Regions from separate parts of the Mesobacillus subterraneus genome, predicted to be linked through region 2. Evidence: predicted binding sites of a transcription regulator. Region 2 holds the regulator's gene; each other region holds the start of a gene.
What was found. Region 2 encodes LexA, which represses DNA repair genes until DNA is damaged. Its sites were predicted from a motif close to CGAACATATGTTCG; they were not measured.
Positions count from the first base shown of each region.

Region 1: LC048_RS05925 (Y-family DNA polymerase) is a predicted target of LexA. The motif match lies at 1,797-1,810, and genes of this name have one in related genera.
Region 3: LC048_RS05825 (DNA polymerase IV) is a predicted target of LexA. The motif match lies at 2,115-2,128, and genes of this name have one in related genera.
Region 4: addB (helicase-exonuclease AddAB subunit AddB) is a predicted target of LexA. The motif match lies at 2,007-2,020, and genes of this name have one in related genera.

Region 1 covers NZ_CP129019.1:1,189,777-1,192,972, forward strand. The annotation lists gene LC048_RS05910 (sigma-70 family RNA polymerase sigma factor) at 1-74, shown strand, start outside; gene LC048_RS05915 (DUF4179 domain-containing protein) at 67-1,416, shown strand; gene LC048_RS05920 (YqzH family protein) at 1,471-1,662, opposite strand; gene LC048_RS05925 (Y-family DNA polymerase) at 1,892-3,151, shown strand; gene LC048_RS05930 (YolD-like family protein) at 3,173-3,196, shown strand, end outside.
Region 2 covers NZ_CP129019.1:2,315,788-2,318,983, forward strand. The annotation lists gene LC048_RS12050 (YneB family resolvase-like protein) at 1-635, opposite strand, end outside; gene yneA (cell division suppressor protein YneA) at 660-974, opposite strand; gene lexA (transcriptional repressor LexA) at 1,128-1,751, shown strand; gene LC048_RS12065 (hypothetical protein) at 1,911-2,114, shown strand; partial or broken gene LC048_RS12070 (ATP-dependent DNA helicase) at 2,161-3,196, opposite strand, start outside.
Region 3 covers NZ_CP129019.1:1,169,842-1,173,037, reverse strand. The annotation lists gene gndA (NADP-dependent phosphogluconate dehydrogenase) at 1-681, opposite strand, end outside; gene LC048_RS05825 (DNA polymerase IV) at 834-2,102, opposite strand; gene LC048_RS05820 (methyl-accepting chemotaxis protein) at 2,293-3,196, shown strand, end outside.
Region 4 covers NZ_CP129019.1:2,990,379-2,993,574, forward strand. The annotation lists gene addB (helicase-exonuclease AddAB subunit AddB) at 1-1,918, opposite strand, end outside; gene LC048_RS15560 (MFS transporter) at 2,279-3,196, shown strand, end outside.

The DNA of each region.
Region 1 (3,196 bases), 1.1 Mb from region 2:
AGACTTGGCTAAACAAAGGGCTGAAAGAGCTTCGCGTACAGCTCGAGGAAAAGGGGGGATTAGGCTATGCTTAATGCCGAGGAAAAAAAGCTGACAAACGCTCAGGCAGCACTTGAGAATATCGAAGTTCCTGAACTCCAGCTGGACCAGGCCATTGCTGCCGGAATCAGCAAGGGGAAAGGAAAGCGGAAGAGAAACCTTTTATATATGAGGACCTTTGCGTCAGCAGCAATCTTGATTTTTGCTTTTACAGCGATGCTCAGGACGTCAGAGACATTTGCTACGTATGTCACCGCGATACCTGGGATGGAGAGGATTGTAGAGCTTGTCCGTTATGACAAAGGGCTGACCTCTGCCATCGAAAATGATTTCGCGCAAAAAATCGGTGTGTCCGATGAACATGACGGCATCAAGATTACCCTCGATTCGGTGATTGTTGACGAGCAGATGATGGTGCTGTTTTATAAGGTTGACTCTTCAGGCGGACACAAGGAAATCTCGGTTGAAAACATGAGGCTGACCGACAGCGCAGGAAATAACATTGAAGAAACCGTGTTTTCTTTTGGTGGATGGGTGGATGATGCAGAGAATAACGAGCAGCTGCTTCAGGCGACATATGAGTTTTACCAGAATAATCTTTCAGAGAGTTTGCAGCTGAGTATTGAGCTCGCTGAAGGAAGAACAGAAGATGGTCAGTCTATAGCTAAGCTGGATGACACATGGGTAATTCCATTCTCGATTGATAAAGATGCTTTCAAGGATAAAAAAGAAGTGTTTGTCTTAAATGAGACAGTTGAGTTTGAAGGACAGAAAATCACTGTCGAAGAAGTGTCCATTTACCCTACGAGAATTGGGGTAACCGTCCATTTTAACGAGCAGAACACCAAGCAGGTTTTTGGCTTTGAGGATTTGAGGCTTGTGGATGAAACAGGAGAAGAATGGGCTGCAATTAATAATGGAACCACTTCGATCCATTCGGAGGAGAACAGAAAGGAATTTTACCTGCAAAGCAATTATTTTAAAAAACCTAAGGAGCTTTTTCTTCGCTTCAATTCTGTGCGTGCACTTAATAAAAATGAGCTCGAATTAATCGTCGATCCCGATAAACTGGAAATCCTGAAGGCTCCAAGTGACGGCCGATTGCTGCAAGTCAGCAGAGAAGAGGATCAGTTGATGCTTACCTTCAAAAGAAGTTCAAAGAAAGGACCGACAAATATTTCTCTCGACCAGGCAGTCGACGGCAATGGGAATGAAATCGGTGACGGTTCAGCCTCTTACAGATGGAGCACGGGTGAACAGCAAGTTGCTTATTTGATCCCATACTTCGGTGAAGGAGCAACTTCTGGCCCGATTACCTTAAAGTTGAATGAATATCCGGCAACAATCAACGGCGAAGCAAATATCAGATTAAAATAATCAAAAGGCTGTCCTGTTTATTCCAGGGCAGCCTTTAGTTTTCAGGGGATTTTTTTAAGTAGCCAAAAATTCATAAACAGCGTCATTGATGATGTCATGCAAATCAGCTTCGGGCTCCTCATTTTTCTGTTTCACAATCTTTATATAAATTTCTTCGAATTCCGCCTCGCCGAAAGGCAGTGAACCATCATGCCGGTACTGGATGAGGCATTTCTGGACCATCTTGCGAATGAGTTTTTTATCCATAACTTAGCACCTCTCACCCTGATTATACTTGGAAGTTCGCCTTTAAAACACCCTCCGTAAATATCTCCATTCCTGGCATGACCCACCATTTCCCCCTTAATTAAGTCAGTCCGGCGGAAAATTACCATTGAAACCGAACGCATATTCGCTTAATATAATGGGTATAATGAAATGGAACAGATGTTCTTGTTGTTGTTGGTGGGTATCCCTGCGGAAAGGAGAGAAGAACATGATCGATTACAGCGAAATGCCGCAAAATAAAATTTTATGTGTGGACATGAAGAGCTTTTATGCGAGCTGTTCCGCCGTGATGCTTGGACTCGATCCGCTTGACTGCTACCTGGCTGTCGTCGGGAATCTTGACCGCCCGGGAAGTGTCGTCCTCGCAGCCTCACCGCGTTTGAAAAAGGAGTTTGGCATTAAGACTGGATCACGGAAATTTGAAATTCCCGATGATCCGCGAATTGTGGTCGTTGATCCACAGATGTCCACCTACCTGCGAATTTCCACAGAAATCTCCCGTGTATTCAATCGCTATGTTCCAAAGGAAGCGATTCATACCTACAGTGTCGACGAAAGCTTCATAAAGGTAGACGGTGCTTCGAAGCTTTGGGGAGACGCTGCTTCAATCGCAAAAAAAATCAAAGATGATATTGAGCGTGAGTTCCAGCTTCCTTGCGCAATCGGGATTGGACCGAACATGCTGATGTCAAAGCTCTGCCTTGACCTCGATGCAAAAAAAAAGGGCGTTGCCGAATGGACCTATGAGGATGTCCAGACGAAGCTGTGGAATGTCTCGCCGCTCAGGGAAATGTGGGGAATCGGCCGCCGTGTCGAGAAAACACTGAACAGTATGGGCATTTTTACAGTCGGCCAGCTGGCGCGCTATGACCTGGAGAAGCTGGAGAAAAAATTCGGTATCATGGGCAATCAGCTATACTGGCACGCATGGGGAGTCGATTTTTCAGATATCGGTGCCCCAATCATGGAAGGGCAGATCAGCTTTGGGAAAAGCCAGATCCTGCTTCGGGATTACAAAGAAGAAGAGGAAATCAAGCATGTCATACTCGAAATGAGCGAGGAAGTCGCGCGCAGGGCAAGAAGCCATGGTAAGGCTGGCCGGACCATCAGCTTCGGGATCGGTTACAGCCAGGATGAATTCGGCGGAGGCTTCCATCGCTCAAGAACAATTCAGGACCCAACCAATATTACAATGGACCTGTATCGTGTCTGCCTCGAGCTTTTTGCCGAGAACTACACGGGAAAGACGGTGCGAAGCATTTCGATTTCACTCGGGAATCTCGTCACCGACAGTGAATTTCAATTGAATCTTTTTGAAAAAAACGGCTGGAAAAAGAAAAAGCTGGGCTATGCAATGGACCAGATCCGCAGCCGCTACGGCTCGACAGCTATCTTAAGGGCGGTATCGTATACGGCAGCCGGAACAGCAAGGCATCGCGCCGCACTCGTTGGCGGGCATAAGGGTTGATAAAAGGAGGAGGAGAGCAAGGTGATTCGTGACCGCGGAAGAATT
Region 2 (3,196 bases):
GTGTCAATATACTCAAGATATCTTCGGTTTACAGTAGCCTTAGAAACGTTATACCCAAATCCTCTTAATGTTGCAGCTATTTCAGCAAAGGTCAGTCCATTATTACGCAGCTTAACGATTTCCTCAATTGGCATTTCTTTCCGGTCACGCCCAGAATGCTCCCCTTGATTTTTCAGATTACGCTGTGGCTTGTATCCATGCTCAATCGCTCGTTTCATACCTCGCTTAATCTTAATATTATGGATCTTCCTCTGATACTCTTCCACCATACTGACAATCTGCAGCACCATAGAATCTGATTCAGAGAGCTGGAGTTCTCCACTGTGGGAGACACTATATAATTTCACATTTTCTTTTAATATACAATGAAGAATTGCCACCTTGGCATTACCCCTTCCAAGTCTGGTTTCGTCCTGGATGAGCAAGGCCCCTATCTTCTTGTCCTTGATCAGTTCCAGCAATTGGAGGATCCCTTCCCTTTCAAGGTCATACCCACTAGCTTTTTCTTTAATGATACTTGCTACTTCAAAACCATAATTGCTAGCCAGACGCAGCAACTCTTCTTCCTGCCTTGCCAGCGAAGTTTCCTGCGTTTCCTTCGTTGTACTTACGCGGCAATAAACAATTGCTTTCATGTAGTCACCTTATTCTAGTCAAATCTATCTTTCTGCTCCTGCAATTTGGGTAGGTTCCATCCGTTCAGCTACAACGGGAATTACCAATTCATCTCCCGGAAAGACCTTTTCCCCAATGATTCCGTTTTCTTTTTCTACCCAGCTAACGAATTCATTTTCGGTAAAATTATGTTCACTGGCAAATGTCTCTGCAATTTCCCATAATGATTGTCCTTCTTCTATAGTAACAGTTATGTATGCATCTTCGTTATTAAGTTGCGCTTTTGCTACGAGCGAAAAGATTAAGCTGACAGCAAGCAGGATCATGGCATATGAATAGTTTTCCCATAGTTTTTTCATTAACAGCACTCCTTGCGAATGTATGTTCGATTAATTGATTTCATTATAAAACGAACATTTGTTTCGTGTCAACTCAAAAATTCGAACTTATGTTTGTATCTGTGGAATAGACATGGTATAATTAGGACAAGAAAATATACGAGGTGCGTGAATATGACAAAGTTATCTAAGCGTCAACAAGATATATTTGAATTCATAAAAGGCGAAGTCAAGAAAAAAGGGTATCCGCCATCCGTACGCGAAATCGGTGAAGCTGTTGGGCTTGCTTCAAGTTCCACTGTCCATGGACACCTTGCAAGACTTGAGAGCAAAGGCTTAATCCGACGTGACCCTACCAAGCCGCGTGCAATTGAAATTCTTGAAATAGAAGAAGATAGCCGCATTCCTAAATATAATGTGGTAAATGTACCTGTTGTCGGTAAAGTAACAGCTGGTATGCCGATCACGGCCATTGAAAATGTAGAAGAGTACTTCCCTCTTCCAGATCGCCTTGTTCCACATGATGAGCAGGTTTTCATGCTGGAAATCATGGGTGACAGTATGATTGAAGCAGGTATCCTAGATGGTGACTATGTTATTGTTAAACAGCAAAAAACTGCTAATAACGGTGACATTGTTGTAGCGATGACAGAGGAGGATGAAGCAACAGTTAAGCGCTTTTTCAAAGAAAAGGATTATTTCAGGCTCCAGCCGGAAAACCCTACGATGGATCCAATTATCCTTCGTAACGTATCCATACTCGGTAAAGTTATCGGTGTATACCGGCATATGCATTAGAAAGCAAGCGGGCTCCGCTTGCTTTTTTCTATCAATTAAACTTTTATCATATGAGACTAGCACATTTAAGTATTAATTAGGCAGAAACCCTAACAACTTGTACCTCTCCACATAAGATAATGTGTAAGTATCTTTCATGAGGAAGGAGTTGAGTTTCTAATGGGATACAATCGTAATGACAACGATGTAGCAGGCGTATTCTACCCTAAGCGTGACAGAGACAGAGTCAGGGCAACTGTTGATTTTGATGACCTCTGCCGTGCTGTACGTCGTTGTATCATTGAGGATTTAGTAGCAGGTGCTCAGGATGATCGAGATGATGATCGTGACCGCCGCCGAAGAAAGTGTGGCTGCAAATTCTAACACCAAACTAAAAGAATCCCGAAAGGATAGTCCTTTCGGGATTTGTCTATTTCCATTGAATATTTTGAACAGGCAGTACACCTTTTAACTCTTCATTGTACACAGCTTTTTGATTTTGAGTAAGCCATACATGTACAGCTCCGCTATCTTGATTGGTTCTGATCAACCGTCCCATTCCTTGTCTTAAGCGTAGGAGCATATAAGGTATATCTACCTCTGCAGTTGGATTATCCGCATGCTTTCTTTTCGCCTGGAAGACTGGGTCATGAGGCGGGAATGGCAATGAGGCAATGATGACTTGAATCAGTGACTCTCCTGGCACATCCAATCCTTCCCAAAGACTGTAGGAACATAAAACCGTCTCAGTTACAGTCTGGAATTCTTTAACCGTTTCACTGATTTCACGGTCACCTTCAAACAAGATAGGGAAACTCCATTCTTGTTTTTCAGTCCATGCCCGGAATCGTTCCATTTCCTGCATTGACGAGAATAGAACAAGCGAGCTTCCATTGCTGCTTATAATGTCCAACCCTATTTTATTCCATTTTTTTACTTCTTCATCCTCGATGTGTCCAACCAATTCCATTTGTTCTTCATAATCAAATGGTGACGATACAGTAAAGGATGAGTATTTTTCGATTCCTAGGCTTTTCGCTATATAGTTGAAATCTCCCGCTTGAGACAAGGTGGCTGAAGAAAATACAAACGGGATATTTTGTGAAAATACTTCTTTTTTCAATATATCCTCAACTAGTCGAGGCATGATGACTAGAGATGTTTGCACTTCATTCTCTTCCAGCCAGAAAATCCCTTCGTCGTTCTTCAAGAAAACGGAAAGACCGTATGCGAAAAACTCGAGATACTCTTCCATGATTTTTAAATGGTATTCGTCAATCAGGAACATTTCCGCGTCAAACACCAGCTGGTCCATTAAATCGCTAACCTTTTTCTCTAGTGTTTCTGCAGTTTTCCTGATATTTGATAGCATCGGTACTTCTTTTCGATTAGAACCTTCTTTCGCAGATGAGTTTTCAACCAAAAGGTCAAACCATGAATCATGAAGCTCTAATATATCCTCAATT
Region 3 (3,196 bases), 1.1 Mb from region 2:
GTCAAGCTCCCCTTTGTTCCATTCAGCAAACACTTCATGAAGCTCTTGAGCATTTAATCCTAGAACATGCTTCAACATAAAATAGGATTCAGAAATGAGCTGCATATCTCCATATTCGATTCCGTTGTGGACCATTTTTACATAATGGCCTGCTCCATCCGGCCCAATATAAGTGGTGCATGCTTCTCCATTAACTTTTGCAGATATATCCTGGAAAATAGGCGCAACCAAGTCGTATGCTTCTTTTTGTCCGCCAGGCATGATAGAAGGTCCGTGAAGTGCACCTTCCTCCCCTCCTGATACACCAGTACCGATGAAGTGAAACCCTAGCTCGCTCAATTCCTTGTTTCGGCGCTGAGTATCAGCAAAGTATGTATTACCACCGTCAATGATAATGTCTCCCTTTTCCAGATGGGGCTTCAATTGCTCGATTGTCGCGTCCGTCGCTGCGCCAGCTTTTACCATCAGCAGGATCTTCCGCGGCATTTCAAGCGATTGAACAAACTCTTCAATAGTAAATGTTCCGACGATATTCTTGCCTTTCGTTTCCTCAAGCATTTCATCCGTCTTTTCCCTTGATCGATTATATACAGATACAGAATACCCTCTGCTCTCAATATTCATCGCCAGGTTTTTCCCCATGACAGCTAGACCAATGACTCCAATTTGCTGTTTTGACATAGTTCTGCTTCCTCCTTCATGAAAACTGTTTTAAATCATACAAACTAATTTAACAATGTACATATGAGGTTGCAAACAATCTAGTTTGTTCCTCTTTATTTTGACTTAAGCTTAAGCTGTTAAACATCCATCAAAAATCTTTTTACTCACTTTCATTGCTTCTTCTTTTTCTGAAGGAAATCCTTATTAAAACTCGTCCCTGCAGCGGTATTCTCCTTAGCCGCCGGCTTTTTCACTTGTGAGCCGGCACTCTCTATGATATTTTTGCCGTATTTCTCACGCAACTGGCTCATCGTATTGATTAGAGGTTCCTTTTTCGCATCCTGCTCATAAGAGAATAGGTCAAGCTGCTTGACTGCTTTGTCCGCTTCAAGCAAGTCGGTACCCGTTATTCCCAGCAGCCGGATTGGATCACCATTCCAATGCTTTAAAAAAAGCATTTTGGCAGCGGCGGCTATTTCGTCCTGCTTAGATACAGGATTCTGCAATTTTTGGCTTCGCGTAATTGTCTTCCTGTCCTTGAATCGTATCATTACACTAATGCTTGTGGCGACCGCTTCCTTCCTCTTCATCCTTGCAGCTACTTGCTCCGACAATCCATCAAGAACTTTCAGGAGCTCATGCTGATTCGAAATATCGCGTGGCAGCGTAGTAGAATTGCCGATACTTTTAAAATCGTACACAGAATCCGGATCGACCTGGCGATTGTCCTGGCCATTTGCTCTTTCCTTCAATCTTAATCCGTTGATGCCCAGCAGTCCTTTAAGCTGAATGTCATTCGCTGCTGCCAATCCGCCAATCGTATCAATTTCAATACTTTTTAGTTTGTCCGCTGTTTTTGTTCCTACTCCATGCATTTCCCCAACCTCGAGCGGCCAGAGGACTTTGGGAATGTCTCGCTTTCTTAAAACAGTTATCCCCATTGGCTTCTTCATATCCGAAGCCGTTTTCGCCAGGAATTTATTTGGGGCGACACCGATGCTGCACGGCAAGTCCAACTGTTCAAGGATTCTTTTTTGGATGCTTCCGGCTATCTCCAAAGGGGCTCCGAGGTCGGAGCAATCTGTTATATCCATATACCCTTCATCAATTGAAACGGGTTCTACGACCTCTGTGTACTGGCGTAAAATATCGAACATAGCAGCGGATGCTGTACGGTATCTGTCAAAATTCGGTTTTTTTATAATTAAATCAGGGCAAAGCTTCTTGGCTTCCCAAAGAGGCATGGTTGTCCGTACGCCAAACTTCCTCGCTTCATAGCTGCAAGTGACAATGATTCCACGTCGTTCTTCCGGATTGCCGGCAATTGCCAGTGGCTTGCCCTTCAAATCAGAATCGTATGCCATTTCTACTGAGGCATAGAAGCTGTTCATATCAACATGCAAAATGACTCTGCCCTTTTTTGGATACATTTCTTTCATGATCCCACTTCCCAAATATACGTTCCCTCTTAGTTTAACAAAAAACCGGCTTCAATACTTACGAAAAGACTGGATACAGCCAAGGTTGAATATGTGAACTTTATGTGAAGATATTGAATAATCCTTTAAAGATTTAATTAAACAGACCGATATATAGTTATATGACAGAGAAAAGACGGAGGCGTACGAAATGCAACACTGGTCGATTGGCAGAAAATATGCAAGCGTTTTCGCGTTTATTATGGTCATCTTCCTGGCTAGCTTTATTTATTTATCATCGGTTTTATCTAATCTCCAAGGAGTAATTAATCTTGCTGAGGAGAAAAGTGATTATGCGATCATGATTAGTGAAATGGGAGCTTCTTTCCGGCAGAAATATATTATTATCACTGACTACATAACAGATCCGAAACCGGAACTTCTAGAATTGTATAAAGAAGAGTCTAAGCAATTTAATGCTTCGTCAAAAAAACTGAAGGGATATGTAAAATCAGAAGAAGCAAAGACATTGCTTACTGCGATTGAGAATATCGATCAACATATGAATAAAGTCTGGGAAGAAGACATTTTTCAGACTGTCACGGAATTCAAACAGAATTATGAACAGGTTGATATATATACCCAAACCAGCTTGAAGAACAAAGCAGAAACAATCCGTGATATGAACATCGAAAAGTTAAATGCTCTCAGGACAACGATTCTTGATGACAGGACAAAGCTTATGAAGGAAACCAATTCTTCAATAGCTTCGATGATTCGAAACACTTTCATCCTTATAATCGTTGCATTCATTGTTTCATCTGTAGCCATGTACTTCGTCTCCCGCAACATCAGCAAAAGCCTTGAAAAAGTAGTCGCATACTGCAAAAAGCTCGCTGCCGGTGAATTAAATGTGCAAGCTTTGGAAGCGAAGAGCAAGGATGAAGTCGGCCACATCATTCTGGCAATGAACCAATTATCCGGGAACTTGAAGGCATCAATTTCAACTATTCTTGCGTCTTCTGACCAGGTAAATGACATGTCGAGAAACTTAAAACTCAATGCTGAAGCTACGACTGAAGCCAACAATGAAATTACCACATCGATCATGCAGG
Region 4 (3,196 bases), 670 kb from region 2:
TACGGCTGTTTGGGGCAAGCTTCATTCCTTTTGACTGCAGAAGCTCCCTGTCATCATCCGCAAAAATCCCTTCCTCTGTCATCTTCGCTGGAAGGACACCTTCATTGACGCCGATGACAAATGCGACCTTCACATCGGCAAGCCTTGTCTTTTCAAGGTCGGCAACCAATATCTGGTCAATTGCCGGTGGAATGAGAGAGAACCTTAAAGACTCAAAGCCAGCATCAAGAATCGTCACGAACTTTTTTGGCGGAACTTTTGCGTCACCAAGCATCTCGACGAACTGATCAAGAAGGTTGATCACTGCATTCCAGGCTTGCTCATGCTCCCTCGCCTCTACCAGTCTGCCTTCCTGTTCGGCACCCATTCGCCATGCCTCGAGCTTAGCTGGGATATCAAGCTCTTCCATGAATAGATAGACTGCTTCCGAAAGTTTTCTTCCCGTGTCAGCCCTCTTCAGGCGGCGAGCCATCCGCAGCAGCGGAGAAGTAATCAACAGACGCAGATCATTCAGTTCTTGTTCTGTCTGTTTTTCTGCATCCGTCTGGGCCAATCCGTCATACTCCAGACCACGGATCCTACGGTATTTCCATCGTTCCTTTTTCGTCCATTTATCCCCCTGGATGCCATATGCGAGTACATAGTTTTCCAGCACATCCATTTGTTCGCGCATCTTGTTCAGATTCACTCCGACCGGGAATAGTAAATCCGTTTTGACAGCACGAAAAATTGGCTCATACCTCCAGTTCCCCAACACTGTTTCAAGACTGGAACGGACCAGCTCAATCAATGGATGATGAAGCATATTCCGTTTCTGGTCGATAAAGTAAGGAAGTCCATGGTCATCAAAAATCGTTTCAAGCACTTCGCGGTATTCGCTGCCTCTCATCAAAACCGCCATATCACGGTAGCGGTACCCATAATCCCTGGCAAGTCCAAGAATCTTGCGCGCAACACCTTCAAGTTCCGCCCTTCTGTTGGCAGCCTGGGCGATATGGATCGCTGACTCACCGTTGTATTTGACCGCCGACCTTGTATCGAACTCTCTTTCCAGATGCTTCAGGGATTCATCCTGCCAGCGTTTCTGCTCTGTCAGCAAGACGTCTTCTTCCAGTTCATAGCCTTTTGTCTTAATCATGTCATACAAGGTTGAGCAGGTTTCTCCAGTTATCCTGAATAAATGCAGTTCGTCAGGCTGAGCATCTTTGAAACCCTGATCGACGGGCAGCGCAATCGTCACCCTTTTACAACTGCCGATCAACTGGTCGATGATCATCAATTCAAGGGGAGTGAAACTGTAAAAATCATCAATGTATACTTCTGCATTTTTCAAATATTGCGAGGCAGGAATCTTCTCTGCCAGCAATTTAAAATAATCCTCTGAATCGATATATTTGCCGAATAATTCATCTTCGAATTGACGATAGACTAACTCAAGATCATGGATTTTGTCCTTCAGCGCTTTATTGCCCGCAGAGCTTTCCTCCATTTTTCCAGCGAGCTCGTCCGGGTTTATCGCATATCGTTTGAACTCAATCAGCATCTGCTCCATCTGCTGGACAAAACCATTCTTATCCGCAGCCTTTTGGAAGATTTTCAAGTCATCTTTTTTATCCTCAATAATTTTACGAATCATCATGCTGATCCCGACACTGTCCAAATGCTGGCGAGTAAATCCGCCTGTTTCCTGCAGGATTCTCCATGCAAGGCGCGGAAAGCTGAATACCTGCGCCCTGATCATTCCCCCAAGCTCAGGGTCAGTGGACAATCTGTATTCGGAAAGGAATGACATTTGTTCAGGAACAAGATAAACGACCGGATCCCCCTGCGGGTCGGTAATGAGCCTGTCCTTGATTTCATTTATGATCATCTCGGTCTTGCCGCTTCCAGAGCGCCCGAGCAATAAACGTACAGACATCTAACTTCCCCCTTCTCTCTTAAAATATCTATCTCTGTATCCCATTTATAATTGAAAAAGGCGCTTTATTTCCTGCGCCTTTTCATACCAAACGATTGTTCTATATACCTTTCATTATACCTTTTTTGGAGGCAATTTTGGAAGCAGGAAGCCCGTTAATTTTTCCCAAAACAACCTGCAAAATCCGTTCTGGCTGCATATGGTAGTGATGGCAGGTGATATCCATGAAATCCATGTCCTTTTTTCACAAGGCTTCCATCCTTCTGACACTCTGCGCCATCATGGTCGCAAGCAATATCTACACATTGATTCCAATCTATTCCGATCTTGCGGAAGACCTATTAATCGCCGAATCTCACGTTGTTCTCGCTGGGGGGGCTTTTTACCTTTTTCTATGCCTGCGGACTGCTGTCATTCGGACCTGTATCCGATTTTACAGGCCGGAGGAAAATCCTCGTGTTCGGACTTTTGGCTTCCGCACTGACAACATTGGCCGTCGGCTTTTCTGCCGGATCTCTCAGTTTGTGGATTGCCCGTTCCCTGCAGGGGATCACTCTTGCCACTTTCGCTTCAGTTGCTTTCGCCTACTCTTATGATGTCTTTAATTTTCGGCAGAGGACGATCCTTGTTGTATTGATTAATACTGGATTTTTAATCGCCGGCATCTTTGGGCAGGTTGCCAGTGACTTTCTTGCCGAGGTTTCATCCTGGAACAGCGTCTTCTTTTTCTTTTCAGCTGTCTATTTTATTCTGTTTGCTGCTGCTTTTTTCCTGCTGAATGAATCACCACCACAGATGGTAGAAAGCAAGCCTTTATGGAGTCTCTTTTTTCAATTGTTAAAAGATTCTCGGTTGATGAAATGCTATAGTATTTCATTCTCACTTTTGTTTGCAATTATCGCATTCTATGATGCAATTGGCCGCTATTTTAACGGTCCTGAATCAGACTTGCTGATAATCCGTCTTGTCGGATTGTTAGGTGCTTCTCTCTCCCTTTTCACAGGTAAACTGATCGATCGATGGGGCGAGCTGCGAACAATGATGTTCGGTTTGGCCATCGGGTCAACTAGCGCGTTCCTGCTACTTTTCTTCCAAAGCACCGCAGCCTTAATATTCTTCTCTATCTTTTTTGTTTCATCGATTTCACTCACCATCCCGACAGTCATTACCCTGATTGGCGGCTACGGCAGCAGCCAGCGTGCCAAAGCATTGTCGCTGTATTCATTCATCCTGCTGACAGGCGCAAGTCTCGCACCGCCGGTCGCAGCCCTGTTGCCA